Regions from separate parts of the Paenibacillus sp. FSL P4-0113 genome, predicted to be linked through region 2. Evidence: predicted binding sites of a transcription regulator. Region 2 holds the regulator's gene; the other holds the start of a gene.

Region 1 (8,071 bases), 2.0 Mb from region 2:
GACTTAACAGAGCTGGACAATACGTGGAACAATGGGGATCACCGTTCTTCCAAACAGGCTCAGCAAGTGTTACGAGACTTTTACAGTTTGCAGATGCGGCCCATGTTGGAAGCAATTGCTACCGTGGGGAGCGCATCTATCGGCCAAATGTGGGGACAGTTTCCGTTGGCATTGCTGTATTTTAAGGATAGAGTACAGCCATCGTTGACTGATCCTCAGGATGTGGAGCGCTTTGAACAAGATTATATGTATGTGACACGTGAACTTGAGGGAGAGATATTTGGGCGTAAAAGAAATCCGTTTACGGTTCGTCTCGTTGAATTGGACAATCCTTACCGCCCTGGTGAAAATACCTACATGAAACCGTCCTGTTGCCAATATTACAAGACAGGTGGAGGTCAGCGGTATTGTTATACTTGCCCCAAAATGTCCGCTTCCGAACGTGAAGAACGCAGACTCGAAGTGGTGGCATCACGGTAAAGTCTCTGTGGATGTTGGCATGTCCGTCACCTTTTGGTTAAAATAGGTTATGTAACCTAAACCAAGTGACACGAAGGAGGATGCTGTATGTCTGTCTATTCACATAATGCCGTAACACCAGCGAATCAGGAGGTTTCTCTGAATACTTACGCTGGTAAGGTGCTGGTTATTGCGAATACCGCCAGTAAATGCGGACTTACCCCGCAATATGGGGATTTGCAAAAGCTTTATGACGAATATAAGGATCGGGGATTAGTTGTATTAGGCTTTCCTTGCAACCAATTTGGCGGTCAGGAGCCGGGCAGCAGCGAGGAAGCGGCTGAATTTTGCCAACTGAATTACGGGGTTAATTTCCCGGTATTCGCCAAAGTGGACGTCAATGGACCGGATACAGCGCCTCTGTTTGAATATTTGAAAAAGCAACAGCCTGGAGAACAGGAAGATGGGACAATTCAGTGGAATTTTACGAAATTCATTGTGAATCGTGAAGGTGTACCTGTGGGTCGTTTTGAACCGAAGGAGTCACCAGAAGCGATGAAAGCAGCCATTGAGCAATTGCTATAGTAGCTTTGCCTTCATTCCAAAATATATGTTTAAAAAGGTCTGATTTCCGGCATGTCTCCGGGAAGCGGACCTTTTTTTGTTCTCTACATGTGCATTTGTCTAAGGTGGGAGCATCATGTGAAAGTCGATTCCATGGGCATAATCAGGCCGCCTACAGGGGAAACTGAATGGAGCAAAAAAACATTTCAGCAAACAGTTGATCTCGTATATCCTTTCTTTTTTAAATGTGGACAAATTATGAATATCACAAAAAGCTATTGTAATGTGAAAAATATCACACTATAATAAGTGCATGAAGTGAAATAAATCACAAACACTAACGAGCTGTTTACGTGAAACTATTCACAATTATTATACAGTTTATGCCCACACACCAAGGAGGAATTCAACATGAAAGTAGCAGTTATCGGATGTACACACGCAGGCACAGCAGCTATCGTTAACACAGCTAAATGTTATCCAGATGCAGAAATTACCGTTTACGAGCGTAATGATAATATTTCATTTTTATCTTGTGGTATTGCGCTGTACGTAGGTGGTGTCGTCAAAGATCCGCACGGCCTGTTTTATTCGTCTCCAGATCAACTGTCTGACTTGGGTGTAGTGACCAAGATGCTTCATGAGGTAACGAGTGTGGATACGGCTGGCAAGTCGCTGCATGCCCGTAATCTCCAAACAGGTGAAGAATTTACAGACACATTTGATAAACTAATTGTGACCACGGGATCATGGCCCATTATTCCAAAGCTGGAAGGCATTGAACTTGATCATATTTTGCTCTGTAAAAACTATAATCATTCCAATGATATCATTGAGAAAGCCCAGCACGTACAGAACATTACAGTCGTGGGAGCTGGATACATTGGTGTTGAATTGGTAGAAGCTTTCCAAATGAATGGTAAAAATGTAACGCTGATCGACAGTGCTGATCGTATATTGAATAAGTATTTGGACCATGAGTATACAGACCGGATTGAAAGTTCCCTGAAGGAACATGGCATTAAGCTGGTACTTGGCGAGACGGTGAGTCGTTTTGAGGGTACGAACGGTAAGGTAAGTAAAGTCGTGACCTCTAAAGGAGAATATGAAACAGAGCTTGTTATTCTCTGCATCGGTTTCCGACCTCAAACGGATCTGCTCAAAGGTCAGGTAGATATGTTGCCTAACGGTGCGATCATTGTGGATAACTATATGCAAAGTAGTTGCCCGGACGTGTTTGCAGCAGGCGACAGTTGTGCAATTCGCTATAATCCGACCGGCAAAACGGCTTATATCCCTTTGGCAACCAACGCAGTTCGTATGGGTACGCTGGTGGCACGTAATCTGGTGCAACCAACCATTGCCTACATGGGAACCCAAGGAACTTCGGGTATCAAAATTTACGAAGACAATATCGCAGGAACAGGCATGACGGAAGCTGCGGCAACAGATGAAGGCATGACTGTAGAAGCTGTAACCATTGAGGACAGCTACCGACCTGAATTTATGCCAACCTCCGAAAAAGTGTTACTGAAAGTGGTATATGAACAGGGGACGCGGAGAATTCTGGGTGCTCAAATTATGTCGAAGGTGGATTTGACGCAATCCATTAACACGCTATCCGTAGCCATTCAAAACCATATGACCATTGACCAGTTGGCCTTTGTCGATTTCTTCTTCCAGCCGCACTATAACAAGCCTTGGAATTTCTTGAACGCGGCAGGTTTACAAGCATTGCCTACAATATCTGAACGGAACCCAGTTACTGTATAATTAGATTTGTCTGTGACATTGTTCATAAGTTTGTCAACAATCTGAGGCGTACGGATGAATCCTTATAGTACAATATAGAGTAGCATAAGGATCAGGGGGGAAGTAACTTATGGGTTTGTTTTATATCCTTTTTCTTGTAGTCGTGGCCATGGTAGGCCTTGGTGGAGTTCTTTGGTTCTTAAGAGCAGTTGAAAAGGAAGAATACAATTAAATGTAAAGCGCGTAGTAGCGCAGTAGATGTAATAATACAGAAAAACAGTCCTTTTTTCAGGGGCTGTTTTTTTTATAGTTACGAAAGTGATTTTTTTCACAAACTTAATCACTGATTTTAAATAAAATATGAAAGAAGAATATTTTAGTGAATAGATATTAAAGGAGCGGGGATATATGGCGAGCTATAAACCGGGGCAAATTGCTGAAAAGACGGTGGAAACAGGAGTGGCCAAGGCGAACAACCCGTGGACTGTGGCGGTGGTACTGGGGTTTTTGGCAGGTGCATTTATTGCACTCGGGTTTTTGCTGGATATACGTGTTATTGCAAGTGCGCCTAAAGAATGGGGAAGCATTGCCACCTTTATTGGAGCTGCGGTGTTCCCTATTGGTCTGGTATTAGTTTTGATCGCAGGCGGAGAATTGCTGACCGGCAATATGATGGCGGTCCCTTTGGCGAGATGGGCAGGACGGATTAAGACAGGAGTCATGTTTCGTAATTTGGCGATTATTACGCTCAGTAATTTTGCAGGTGCGTTATTCGTTGCATTTTTCTTTGGGCATGTGCTGGGTTTAACAGAAACGGGCCCTTATCTGGACAAAGTGGTGGATATGGCAGGACATAAGCTACACGAAAGCTTTTTGCAGTCTTTTATATCGGGTATAGGATGTAATTGGCTCGTAGCACTGGCTGTATGGTTGGCATATAGCACAGACTCCATTGGCGGCAAAATTATGGGGATTTGGTTCCCGACCATGGCCTTTGTGGCTATTGGATTTCAGCACGTTGTTGCCAATATGTTTCTCATTCCGGCGGCTATTTTTGCAGGCCACTTTTCATGGGCAGATTATGTTATGAACTTCATTCCGGTCTGGCTGGGGAATTTGGTAGGAGGTAGCCTGTTTGTGGCTGGAGCCTACTGGTTGGCCTATCTGAAAAAGCCTCAAGCCAACGCACATCCAGTGAATGAATCTCCAACTACTTCTTCGGTTGCACATCCAATCCGTTGATTGATCCTACCTAATCACGGTACTTTAAACAGCAATGAACAAAGCAAATCCGCCATGACAGGCCCGGGGGAACGAAACCTGTCATGGCGGATTTTTTTGGGAGTGGTCCATGATTTGGCATGGAGGATGAGTGTGCTCTCGTCCATGATGCCTTGATCTTTTTTACCCTCAGTAAGATATGATGAAACAGGATGTTGAAAAAAATTATAATTCTTAAAAAATCCGTTTTGCTCTATGCAGCAGACGGATTTTTTTAATATTTTGGAGAGCGGCTGTGTGGGAAGATCCTTCTCTTGCCATCGGCCAAAGCTGTGGATATGATAAGATCAGTGTAATTTTTGGAAACGGTAACGGAAAGGAGCATCAACACTATGGATCATCGCAATAGCGCGCCTCGTGAGGCCACGCTTCAACAAGACTTACAAGGGGGACAGCGGATGACGGAGCAGCAGGACGGTATTTTTCCGGCTGTATGCCCGTTAGATTGCCCGGATACGTGTGGGCTCCTGCTTCACAAGGAAAAAGGAAAGATAATCAAGGTGACTGGAAACCCAGATCATCCCATTACCAAAGGGGCTATTTGTAACAAAGTTCGCAATATGACGGAGCGGGTATATGATCCTGATCGGGTGCTCTATCCGTTGAAGCGTATAGGCCCCAAAGGAGAAGGGAAGTTTGAACGAATTAGCTGGGAGGAGGCGGTCAATACCATTACAGGTCGGTTCAAGGAGCTGATCCGTACGGACGGACCGGAATCTATTCTCCCCTACAGCTTTTATGGCAATATGGGCGTATTGAGTGTGGATGGAATGGATCGCCGATTTTTTAATGCGCTGGGTTCAAGCCAACTGGATCAGACGATTTGCAGCGTGGCTGGGAATGAAGGCTGGGCGTCCGTTATGGGTTTTAAGGGCGGCACCAGCCCGGAGGACACGGAGGATGCAGACCTCATTATTGTGTGGGGTGGTAATGTCATTAGCACCAACATGCATCAGGTCGTTTTGGCTGAGAAAGCACGTAAAAAAGGTGCTAAGGTGGTCGTTATTGACGTTCATCGTAACCGGACGGCGCAATGGGGGGACTGGTTCATTCCGTTATATCCGGGGACGGATACAGCGCTCGCGCTGGGTGTTATGAATGTACTGTTCGCTCAAGGACTGACGGACGACGAATTTTTACATCGCTACACAGTAGGTCATGAGGAACTGCGCGAGCATGTTAAGACCTATACACCAGAGCGGGTTTCGCGGATTACCGGCGTGCCGGAAGCGGATATTATCCGTTTGGCGGAAATGTACGGAACTGCGAGAGCAGCGTATATCAATATCGGTAATGGGCTTCAGCATCATGATAATGGCGGTATGAACGTACGTGCGGTTACATGCTTGCCTGCGCTCACTGGACAATGGCTGAAGCACGGCGGGGGAGCGTCACGCTCCAACGGCGCTTATGCCAAGATTAACAGCGCCCATCTGGAGCGTCCTGATCTGCGACAGAACCCGGATGCCCGGATGATTAACATGAACCGGATCGGAGAAGCGCTGCTACAGAAGGAACAGCCGATTAAGGCGTTATTCGTATATTGCAGTAATCCGGTAGTTGTAGCCCCCGATTCGGAACGGGTGACTAAAGGATTTGAACGAGAGGATTTGTTCACAGTCGTTCATGACCTATTCCTAACCGATACGGCCCGCTATGCAGATATTGTGCTGCCTGCCGCGTCTTCTTTTGAAGGAACAGATCTATACAAATCGTACTGGCACCACTATATCCAAATGCAGCAGCCCGTCATTGATCCGCTTGGGGAAAGCAAAAGCAATTATGAGCTGTTTAGCCTGCTCGGACGGGCAATGGGCTTTGATGAAGCTGCCTTTACGGAAAGTGAAGAGGAGATGATCGCAGGCGCGCTTGATAATCCAACGAACCCTTATCTCAACGGTGTGACCTTGGAAGCCTTAAAGAAGTCACCTTTTGTAAAGCTTGATATGACGCCAAAGGCCACTTATTTGGATCGTTTAACCACGCCTTCAGGCAAGATTGAGCTATATTCGGAAAAAATGAAACAAGCAGGTCTGCCCGCGATGCCTTCTTATGTGCCGCTGATTGAAGGGTACGACGGAGAGCACCGACCGCAAGCGGACGAGCGGTATCCATTAATGTTTATTTCACCGCCAAACCATAATTTTCTGAATTCTACTTTCGCTAACTTGCCCAAGCATCAGCGACTGGAGCGGGAGCCCTTGCTACAAATTCACCCGGAGGATGCTCAGACAAGAGGCATCGCGGACGGGGAGCCGGTTACCGTATGGAATGATCGGGGGACGTATGAGCTGAAAGCCAAAGTCACCGATCTGATGCTGCCCGGTACAGTGATTAGTCAGGGATTATGGTGGGAAGGCAAAGGACGCAGACAGCGTGTCAATGTGTTAACCTCTGATCGGCTGTCGGATATGGGACAGGGGGCTACTTTCTTCTCAACGGTGGTGAATGTGAAGCGCCAATGAGATTATGCCTTTTATGGCGTCAGATGCAAAAGGAGAAACAAAAGATATGAAATGGTTGGAGTCTTATCCGAAAGAAGTGAAAGTGTTTCTCATTGCCAGCCTGATTAATTCTGCTGGAAGTTCCCTGATGTGGCCGTTGGTTAGCATGTATGTGTTTGACGAGCTAAACCGTAGTATGGGAGATGCAGGAATTGCGATTTTAGTGCAGTCTCTGGGCGGAATTTTTGGTCAAGTGTTGGGCGGAGCCCTCTATCACCGTATTGGAGCCAAGAAGCTGATTGTTGGCTCACTCGCGATGAACGCGCTGGGACTTCTCGCGCTTCCATTTACCAGCGGTCATTGGGTAGCGTTTGTCATCATGATGGGCTTTATCGGCTTTTTTAATGTCGTATCTGTACCTGCGATTCAGGCGTTTGTAGGTTTTCGTTTCGCTGACCGTCGCGGAGAGCTGTTTAATATTATTTATGTCGCTAACAATATTGGGGTTGCAGTGGGTACGGGATTGAGTGGCGTTCTGGCTGACCTCTCCTATCAGCTCAGCTTTGTGATGAACGGAGTGACTTCTGCGGTATTTGCCGGATTCTTCTGGTCTTATCTAAGCAGGGTGGATCGGGAAGAGGGAGAAGTACAGCTCAGCAAGTCTGTGAAGAAAAGAGAGGAAATCCCAGCTCGTTTGCTGTTTCGTGATACCAGATTGTATCTCTTTGTGGGGTTAGGCTCACTTTTTTTATGGTTCGGCAATTCGATCTGGAATACAGGAGTGTCTCCCCATATTATTGAGCAGGGCTTGCCTAAAACGATGTATGGGTTACTATGGACACTGAATGGTATCCTTATTTTTGCCGCACAACCCATTATTTTTTGGATAAAACGACTGTACGCTCATCACGCTTCAGCGCAAATGACATGGGCCGGAGGATTTTATTTGGCGGCTTATATTGTCATGCTGGGCACACAGAACTATACTGGAATGATATTCGCTATGGTTCTGGCGACCCTGGGAGAAATGCTGATTGCACCTGCGGTTCCAGCATTCCTGTCTGATCATGGAGGTCGGGGTGCACCCTTTTACATTGGGCTTGTGGGGGGCATTGGCGCAGCCGGACGGGTAATGGGGCCTTATATTATGGGGAAGTTGTATGATGGTGGTGGGTTACCGCCTACACTTTGGCTGGCATCAGGCGTAGCGGTGTTGTCGATCCTGTTTTTCGTCCTGCATAGCTGGTTGAACCGTTACCGGCATCATTCGGATACTTTGAATACTATGACGTCCAAGGCGGATGTTCCCAGTTCTTAAGTCCTAATAAAAATGCAGTATTATGCTGTAATTATGGTACAATAAGTGACGGATGATTGTAGTTATTGCTTCAGGAAAGCCTTCACAGGAAGGATTGAAAGGAATTGTTTACAAGTCAACTCTTGACGATACGTCATTCGGAGATGAAGGATGCTCCTGATCTGATTGCGCTGGATGAATTGGTATGGAATGAACGCACGGCTCCCGCCTCGCTGTCCTGGAAGTCGCGCGGGGAGTTTCTGCGTAATACGCC
Region 2 (8,071 bases):
GAAGCAGGGTTATGCAGTGGCGCCAGGTCAAACAAGCGGCGGATTTCACTCTTCGCTTCAGGCGTTACAACTGCAGACTGTTTGAAGATTTCGCCTCCATGAACCACACGGTGGCCCACAGCCTGAATTTCGCTAGTACTGGAGATTACACCATGTTCAGCATCTGTGAGTGCGTTCAGCACTTTACGGATGGCTGTAGTATGTTCCAAAATTTCGCTAACTTCGGTGTATTCTTCTTTATTGGTTGGCTTATGCGTCAGAATGGAGGAATCCATACCGATGCGCTCTACCAATCCCTTTGCCAAAACGGACTCGTCCGTCATATCATACAATTGGTATTTCAGGGAAGAACTCCCTGCATTGATTACGAGAATTTTCATATCCGGTCACCATCCTTGTCGTACTTAAAGAAGCCTTCGCCCGATTTCACGCCCAGATTACCTGCACGCACCATTTTCTTCAGTACGATGGACGGACGATATTTCAATTCACCAAATTCACGGAACATACGCTCCAGAGCAGCCAAAACGGAATCCAGACCAAAGCGGTCAGCCATTTCCAAAGGACCGTTTTGGAAGTTATAGCCGATTCGCATAGCGTCATCGATATCATCAGCGGAAGCCACGCCTTCTTGAAGTACATGGGCCGCTTCGTTAATCAGCAGACAGATAATCCGGCTTGTTACGAATCCAGGAGATTCATAAATCATGACTCCTTTTTTCTCCACTATTTCTTCCACGAACATCTTAGTGTTTTCAAAGGTATCATCCGAAGTTTTTAAACCACGAATAATTTCTACGAGATCAATACGGGATACTGGATAAATAAAGTGCATACCAATAACACGCTCTGGATACTTGGTCGAGCTGGCAAGCTCGGTCAGGCTCAGCGTGGATGTATTACTTGCAAGAATAATATTGTTTGGACACACATGGTCCAGCTCTTGGAACACTGCTTTCTTCTCGTCCAGATTCTCTGTAATAGTCTCAATGACCATATCACAGCTGCCGAGCTCCGCTAAATGGGATACTTTCTGAATACGGGATAAGATCAATTTTTTCTCAGCTTGAGTAATTGCCCATTTTTCCAGTTGTTTGTCCAGACTCGTTTCAATCATATTGTAGGCGTAGTCTAGTTTCTCTGGTGTCTGCTCTACCAGCAGCACATCGATTCCTTTGGACGCGAGCATTTCAGAAATCCCCTGTCCCATGGTGCCGCCGCCGATGACGCCGATTTTTTTAAATTGCATGATTCTTAACTCCACCCTTTCCTGGTCACTCTCATATATTGTATCCTTCTTTGTCGAAAAATACATGTTTATGTCCCAATAGATAATAATATCTTAGCACGGACTAAAAGTAAAAAAAAATAACCAGCATAAAAAATTATGCTGGTAATAAAGCATTTTCACTAAATTGACATCTAAATTGGTCTCCAGACAAAGTTTCCTCCTTCATTAGGATGTCAAGTGAGTTGTCGAACACAGGACGATGCTTTTCCAGCAGTTCCAAAGTTCGGGTATGCAGGTCAGCCATAATCTCGCCATTTTCCCGCATGAGTTCTTCTTTCGTTACCATTTCCATGTTAATAATGCCAAGTGAAGTCAAACCGGAAGTCATCATCGTATGGACGATGTTCAGCGCCTGCTCAAAATCATTACTAGAGCCGGTACTTCGACCGCCATAGTACATTTCTTCTGCCGTAGCCCCTGCGAGCGAGATCATAATCTGCTCCTCCAGATACTGCTTGGTGTATAAATAATGCTCTTGCTGTGGATTGTGGCGCACATACCCAAGCGCTTTCCCACGTGGGCTAAGTGCAACCTGGCTTACGCTACCAGGACGAACAATTTCGGCCATAATAGCATGTCCCAGTTCATGGATCGCTACACGTTTTTTCTCTTCCAAGGTCGATTCTCGATCTGTCTTTTCACCCATCATCACTTTGTCAATTGCCATCGACAGATGTTTCTGTGCAATCATTTTCTGATCCTGTCTCATCGCATAGATTGCCGCTTCATTCATTACGCTCTCCAGCTGTGCGCCAGAAAACCCATAAGATTCCTCAGCAATTTTATCCAGATTCGCATCTTCCTGAATCGGTTTGTTTTTGGCATGAATTTTAAGAATATGAAGACGGCCCTTCTTATCAGGCAAATCCACTTGAATATGACGGTCAAAACGCCCTGGGCGCGTTAAGGCGCTGTCCAGCATTTCTTTACGGTTTGTTGCCGCAATGATCAAAATCCGCGGTGTATCTACCGAGTAAATACCATCCATTTCTGTCAGCAACTGATTCAAAGTCTGATCATATTCTCGTTGCTGTCCACCCTCACGTTTACCACCAATTACGTCGATTTCGTCAATAAAAATAATTGCATTTTCCTTCTTTTCCTTGGCTGCACGAGTACGTGCCTCCCGGAACAACTCACGCACACGACCTGCTCCAACACCAACGTACATTTCAACAAATTCACTACCTGAGGCTGCAACAAAAACAGAATTAGTATAGTGTGCCGCTGCCTTAGCCATCAGTGTTTTTCCTGTTCCCGGAGGACCTGTGAGCAAAACGCCTTTTAATGGACGGATACCAAACTTGGAGATTTCATCATGTCGATTCAAAAAATCCAAGGCCTCACGCAGCTCCTGCTTAGCGCTTTCTTGCCCACCGATTTCCTCAAAAGTCAGCTTGTCCGGGCCATTTTTTTTACGTTTACGTTCTTGCCCAGCACCTACGGCCAAGCCTCCACGAGCATGCATGAGCATTAACAAGCCGCTGAACATCACACCAGCAACTAGAAGAGGGATAATATTTACCCCAATAAAAACGAGAAATATAATGGTTACCGGCACAATGCCGATTAATATTTCCTTGATCCATCTAGGCATTAGGCCATACCCCCATCTGCTGAGATTGACGTGGCAAAACGATAAACTTGGTCGCTTTCCCTTCGCTGAGTCGGATATAGACATTGTTCGAATCCATGTCGGTATCAGCTTTGATACCCGTCTTTTTCTTTTTCATATGCTCAACTGTAGATGAAATTTGAGTATACTTTCTATTTTCCATCGCTTCGGCTACAGGAAACATAGCCTCAGACCACCATTGATTCAGTGCTGTATTGGAACGGTCTGCAATATCGAGCTTAATGGTGCGGCTGCCAATGATGGATTGTCCTTTTTGCTTAACTACATCGACCAATCCGGCCACATCCGCCTGCGGTTTGAGATCTAGTTTCAATACAACCTGATCCTGTTTAATATCTATTTGAGCGCTTGTCACGCCTGGATATTGAGAAACCAGTTTTTCCAGAGGACTTTGCATTGTAACCTGACGGTAAATGAACCATCCCCCAAATAGCAGCAAAGCTGCCAAAACTGCCGCCACAACGATAGGAACTGCACGCAATTTCAAACAACATCCTCCTCTCAAAATGTAAAACTCAGAAGAAACGGGACGAATGTCAACAAACAACCAAATTGCATGATCTTACAGTGATCAGCAATTCTTTTTTCTATCATTTTTGTCTATCACTTATAAAATATAGTATATCATAACGTATATCTAAAATCGAAGGCAATGTGTGGAGGAGTTGTGATGAGGCAAAATCTTTGGTTATGGTGGAGGTGGGACGCTGCGTGTAGGATTTGATCTTACGATCGCTGTTGCCCGCCATAAAGATGAATTTGCCTTAGGAGAGAAGTTGGGTAGGTAAAGATGCTTCGCTGGCATTCAGCTCATCTTTACGGCATAGCAAGACTAAAAGACGTAAATACGAATTTCATCGCATTTACGTCTTTTTCTTGAGCTTTTAATCATTTACTAGTCATTCATTCCACATCTGCTGATCCTCAACCAGCTTAGTTATTGGGCAAAGTATACTTTACCCCCGTCGCTCCCCCATCTGAAAAACGGTAAAAGGCATAGTAATGATGGCTTCCATCATCGTAAAACAGCTGCCACACATATTCGCCATTGAACACACTCGGCTGGAGGCTTACAATTTTTACACCTGGAAGCTGCTGCTGAATTAGCGACGTCATTTTTTGCTCGTCGACTCCGTTCTTCAGCAGCTCGGTATGAACACCGCTATTATCTGCGGCAGGTACGTTAGGTTGTCCCTCCACTTTTTGAAAAGGAACCCATACCATTATATTTTCATTCTGTGCATTTTTCCCTTGAACCACCCAATATACCTGATCCCACACAGACTTCCATGTTTGAGTCGTGCTAACCAGACCACCTGATTGCTTGGCCTTAATGATAGCGGCATTTTTCTCAGCCACCTGGTCTTGAGTAACATAGGAATAATACCAGAAAATGCTGACCAGGATCAGTATCACGGCCAAAATGGCGACCGCTATCCATTTTTTCTTATTTTTCAAACCCGTGCTTCCTCTCTAAGGGGATGTGACACCTGAATTAGCGCGACAGCAGCCCTTCAAAGGCGGCTTGTGCCTCATGTTTGATACGTTCCTCGTCCATAGTCAGGCATTCGCCGTTTTTCACAACCTGACGACCGTCTACCCACACATGAGCCACGTCCTTGGCGCTTGCAGAGTATACCGCATGGGAAATAAGATCTGTACGCGGCAAGAAATGTGCCTGATTCAGATCCAACGCGATAAAGTCAGCCTTGTTGCCTGCTGCCAACGCTCCTACTTCTTTTAAACCAATCGACTTTGCACCGTATTCTGTTGCCAGACGCAGCGCTTCACTTGCAGGAACTGCCGTAGGGTCACCGGATACACCCTTGTGAATAAGTGCTGCCAGACGCATTTCCTCGAACATATCCAGGTTATTATTGCTGGCAGGACCATCCGTTCCGAGAGAAACCGTAACCCCTGCACGCAGCAATTCAGGCACTCTTGCCACACCACTTGCCAGCTTCAAGTTGCTGCCAGGATTGTGGGAAACCGCTACACCACGTTCTGCCAGTAAAGCTATTTCTTCGTCGTTCAAATGAACGCCATGGGCAACAAGCGAAGGACGGGAGAAAAAGCCAAGCTTATCCAAGTGTGCAACCGGACGCAAACCGTAGTCGCGTACGTTTTGCTCTACTTCGGCGATCGTCTCAGACATGTGCGTATGCAGTGGCAAGTCCAGATCATGCGCAGCTTGTACGAATTTTTCAATAAACGCAGGTGGACATGTATATGGCGCATGCGGTGACATCATCGTTGTAATACGGCCGTCTGCTTTACCGTGCCAGTTACGCGCAAAAGTCACGGCCTCTGCCAGCTTGATTCGCTGTTCTTCCTCCGAACATAGTCCAATTGCTCCACGCATCAGACTTGCACGAATACCTGACTCTTCAGCCACACGAGCCACCTCATCCATATGATCGTACATATCGAGGAAGGTTGTTGTTCCACCTTTCAGCATTTCCAGCACAGACAAGGACGTACCCCAGTACACGTCTGTAGATGTAAACTTGGCTTCCATAGGCCACATTTTTTCCTGAAGCCATACTTGAAGTGCCAAATCATCTCCATGCCCACGCAGTAGAGACATCGCCGCATGACCATGAGTATTGATCAGACCAGGTAAAAACAATAGCCCTTTACCATCGATCGCTTCCGTCTCTTCCTCACCCGCAGGCAAGGTTTCGCCAATATAAGTAATACGACTATCCTCCACAATCATAAAACCATGGACTACCCCTGCTTCTGGTCCATTTACGGCAAAAGATCCGTTTTTAATCATCCATTTATTCACTGTCATATTGTGCTTCTTCCTTTCCGTCCTCCAAATAATAAGCGAGGCTAAGCAAATCAGTTGTAAAGTCTGTGGCATGAATCCGAATGTTGGCTGGTGCCTTGAGAGTAGTCGGTGCAAAGTTCAGGATCGCTCCAATTCCGCTATCAATAAGCCTATCAGCCACGTGCTGTGCTTCAAAATCAGGTACGGTAATAATCCCGATTCGAATGTTTTTTTCTTTCACAGTCGCTTCCAGTTCATCCATCGGTTGCACGACCAATGTATTGATCTTGGTTCCTACCTTATCCGGAAACGCATCAAATACCGCCACAATCTTCATATTGTCTTTTAAATAAGCGTTATAATTCGAAAGGGCTTGCCCCAGATTACCCGCTCCGACCAATACTACATTAATTTGTTGGTCGATTTTCAGGATATGGCGTATTTTCTCAATGAGATAAGAAACATCATAACCGATACCCTTCCGACCAAAATCTCCAAAATAAGCAAGATCTTTACGGATTTGGGCCGGGTTCAAATCTAGCCTCTGTCCCAGCTCTTGAGAAGAGACCGTAGCCACCTCCCGTTTGTGCAGTGCATTCAGATAACGTAAATATACGGGTAACCTCCGTACGACAGCCTCTGAAATTTTATCTGATTTCATACTTGCTCCCCCTAATTGTAACGAACATACTTATGTCCGTCCGTTATGCCTCTGTCTCCGGGGCGGATTGGAGCCATTCGGCGATGCGGGGCACCATTTGCTCCGATGGCATATGCTCCATTTTTGGTCCCGGTAACGAGTACAAAAAGTGCTTTCCGTAATAGGATTCAATCACACGCGTATCATAAACGATAACGACCCCGTGGTCGTTCGCTGTACGTACCAACCGACCAAATCCCTGTTTGAAGCGAATGACCGCTTGCGGTACAGACAGCTTCATAAATGGATTCTTCTTCTGCTGCTGGAGCAGTTCGCTTTTTGCCTCCAGCAGCGGGTGATTCGGCGGTTGAAACGGCAAGCGAACAATGGCTAGACAAGTCAGAGCCTTCCCCGGAATATCGACGCCTTCCCAGAAACTGCTGGTCCCCAGCAATACAGAAGCTTTCGCTTCCTGAAACCGGCGGGTTAGCTTGCTGCGACTTCCACTGTCCACACCTTGTCCCAGCACAGTAATTTCGCTGGATGCTAAGGCCTCTTTGAGCGGCTCATACACTTGCCGGAGCATCCGATAGGACGTAAACAGAACGAGCATTCTCCCACGTGTCGCCTGAGCAGTCGCTCCTAGAGAGCTAACGAGCATATCTACAAAATGCGCATCTCCTACACTGCCCTTCACACTTGGGAAATCCCGTGGAATAACCAGCAACACCTGATCCCTGTAATTAAAGGGTGACGGGAGCTGCGAAGTCATCAGCCGCTCTTGATCTGCGGCCTCCTGTAAGCCGAGCTGATCGATCATGTACTGAAACGACTTATCTACCGACAAGGTAGCAGAAGTCAGAATAATGCTTCTTTTTTTGTCAAAAAACATTTCTTTCAACTGGCGGCTCACATCGACGGGTACCGCATAAAATTGCAATGATTTACTACGGAATTGCCCGCTTGCCTCGAGCCAGTATACGGTTGTTTCATCATCGAGTCGGATAAAAAAGCGCAAATTTTCTCGAATCCCCGCCAAATCCTTGAGCAGACCCGTGATATCTGTAATAAGGCTATCCGCCGCATAATCGTCATGTTCTTCCTTGACGTCCAGCATCAGCTTGTCGCCCTTGCGCAAAATTTCGCTCATCGTTACATATAGCTGATTTTCCAAAGCTCCCGCCTGATCCCACTTTGCAGGCTTGGCCGAAGGTTTGAGACGGGAAGAAAACTGTCCTGTTTCACCCGGTGTCGCATCACTTCGCTCCGGCAACATGCCAAACAGCTTGTCGCTTAGCAGGTCCCAAGTTTCCTTCACCTCTAACACGAGCGGATACAGCTGGTCGATAGTTGAGGCCCAATCTGCCGACTTCTCGTGCCCCGATTTCGCCAACTGTTGACGAAGTGAAGGCAGTTGTCCATTCTTGCTGTCTTTGAACAGTCGCGTCAGTGTATGCACGAGTGTGAAATATTTCATATGCATACCTAGGTGTTTACCAGCTACTTCCTCCAGGTGATGGGCTTCATCTATCACCAGATGTTCATAGCTCGGCAATAACTGATGACTGGCTTTGACGTCTGTGAACAACTTAGAGTGATTCGTAATAACAACATCCGCTATTCCTGCTTCATGGCGTGCACGATGATAATAACATTTGCGGAACCATGGGCAGGAACGACCAAGACAGGACTCTGAATCACTCGCCACCGTTTCCCAGAAATCCCCTC

The links. The regulator Rex, encoded in region 2, represses fermentation and respiration genes when NADH is low (regulators of the CRP and FNR family bind a similar motif). The targets are predictions, from matches to a motif close to TTGTGAAATATTTCACAA.
Region 1: MKX46_RS13275 (formate/nitrite transporter family protein) is a predicted target of Rex. The motif match lies at 3,092-3,109, and genes of this name have one in related genera.

Annotation. Positions count from the first base shown of each region.
Region 1 is NZ_JBBPAZ010000001.1:3,122,952-3,131,022, reverse strand. It holds gene MKX46_RS13290 ((2Fe-2S)-binding protein) at 1-480, shown strand, start outside; gene MKX46_RS13285 (glutathione peroxidase) at 568-1,044, shown strand; gene MKX46_RS13280 (FAD-dependent oxidoreductase) at 1,435-2,796, shown strand; gene MKX46_RS13275 (formate/nitrite transporter family protein) at 3,184-4,017, shown strand; gene MKX46_RS13270 (molybdopterin-containing oxidoreductase family protein) at 4,389-6,521, shown strand; gene MKX46_RS13265 (MFS transporter) at 6,568-7,818, shown strand; gene MKX46_RS13260 (GNAT family N-acetyltransferase) at 7,923-8,071, shown strand, end outside.
Region 2 is NZ_JBBPAZ010000001.1:1,115,524-1,123,594, forward strand. It holds gene MKX46_RS04310 (acetate/propionate family kinase) at 1-380, opposite strand, end outside; gene MKX46_RS04315 (3-hydroxyacyl-CoA dehydrogenase family protein) at 377-1,249, opposite strand; gene MKX46_RS04320 (AAA family ATPase) at 1,386-2,888, opposite strand; gene MKX46_RS04325 (hypothetical protein) at 2,881-3,414, opposite strand; gene MKX46_RS04330 (cell wall elongation regulator TseB-like domain-containing protein) at 3,861-4,385, opposite strand; gene MKX46_RS04335 (amidohydrolase) at 4,423-5,724, opposite strand; gene MKX46_RS04340 (redox-sensing transcriptional repressor Rex) at 5,711-6,364, opposite strand; gene dinG (ATP-dependent DNA helicase DinG) at 6,408-8,071, opposite strand, start outside.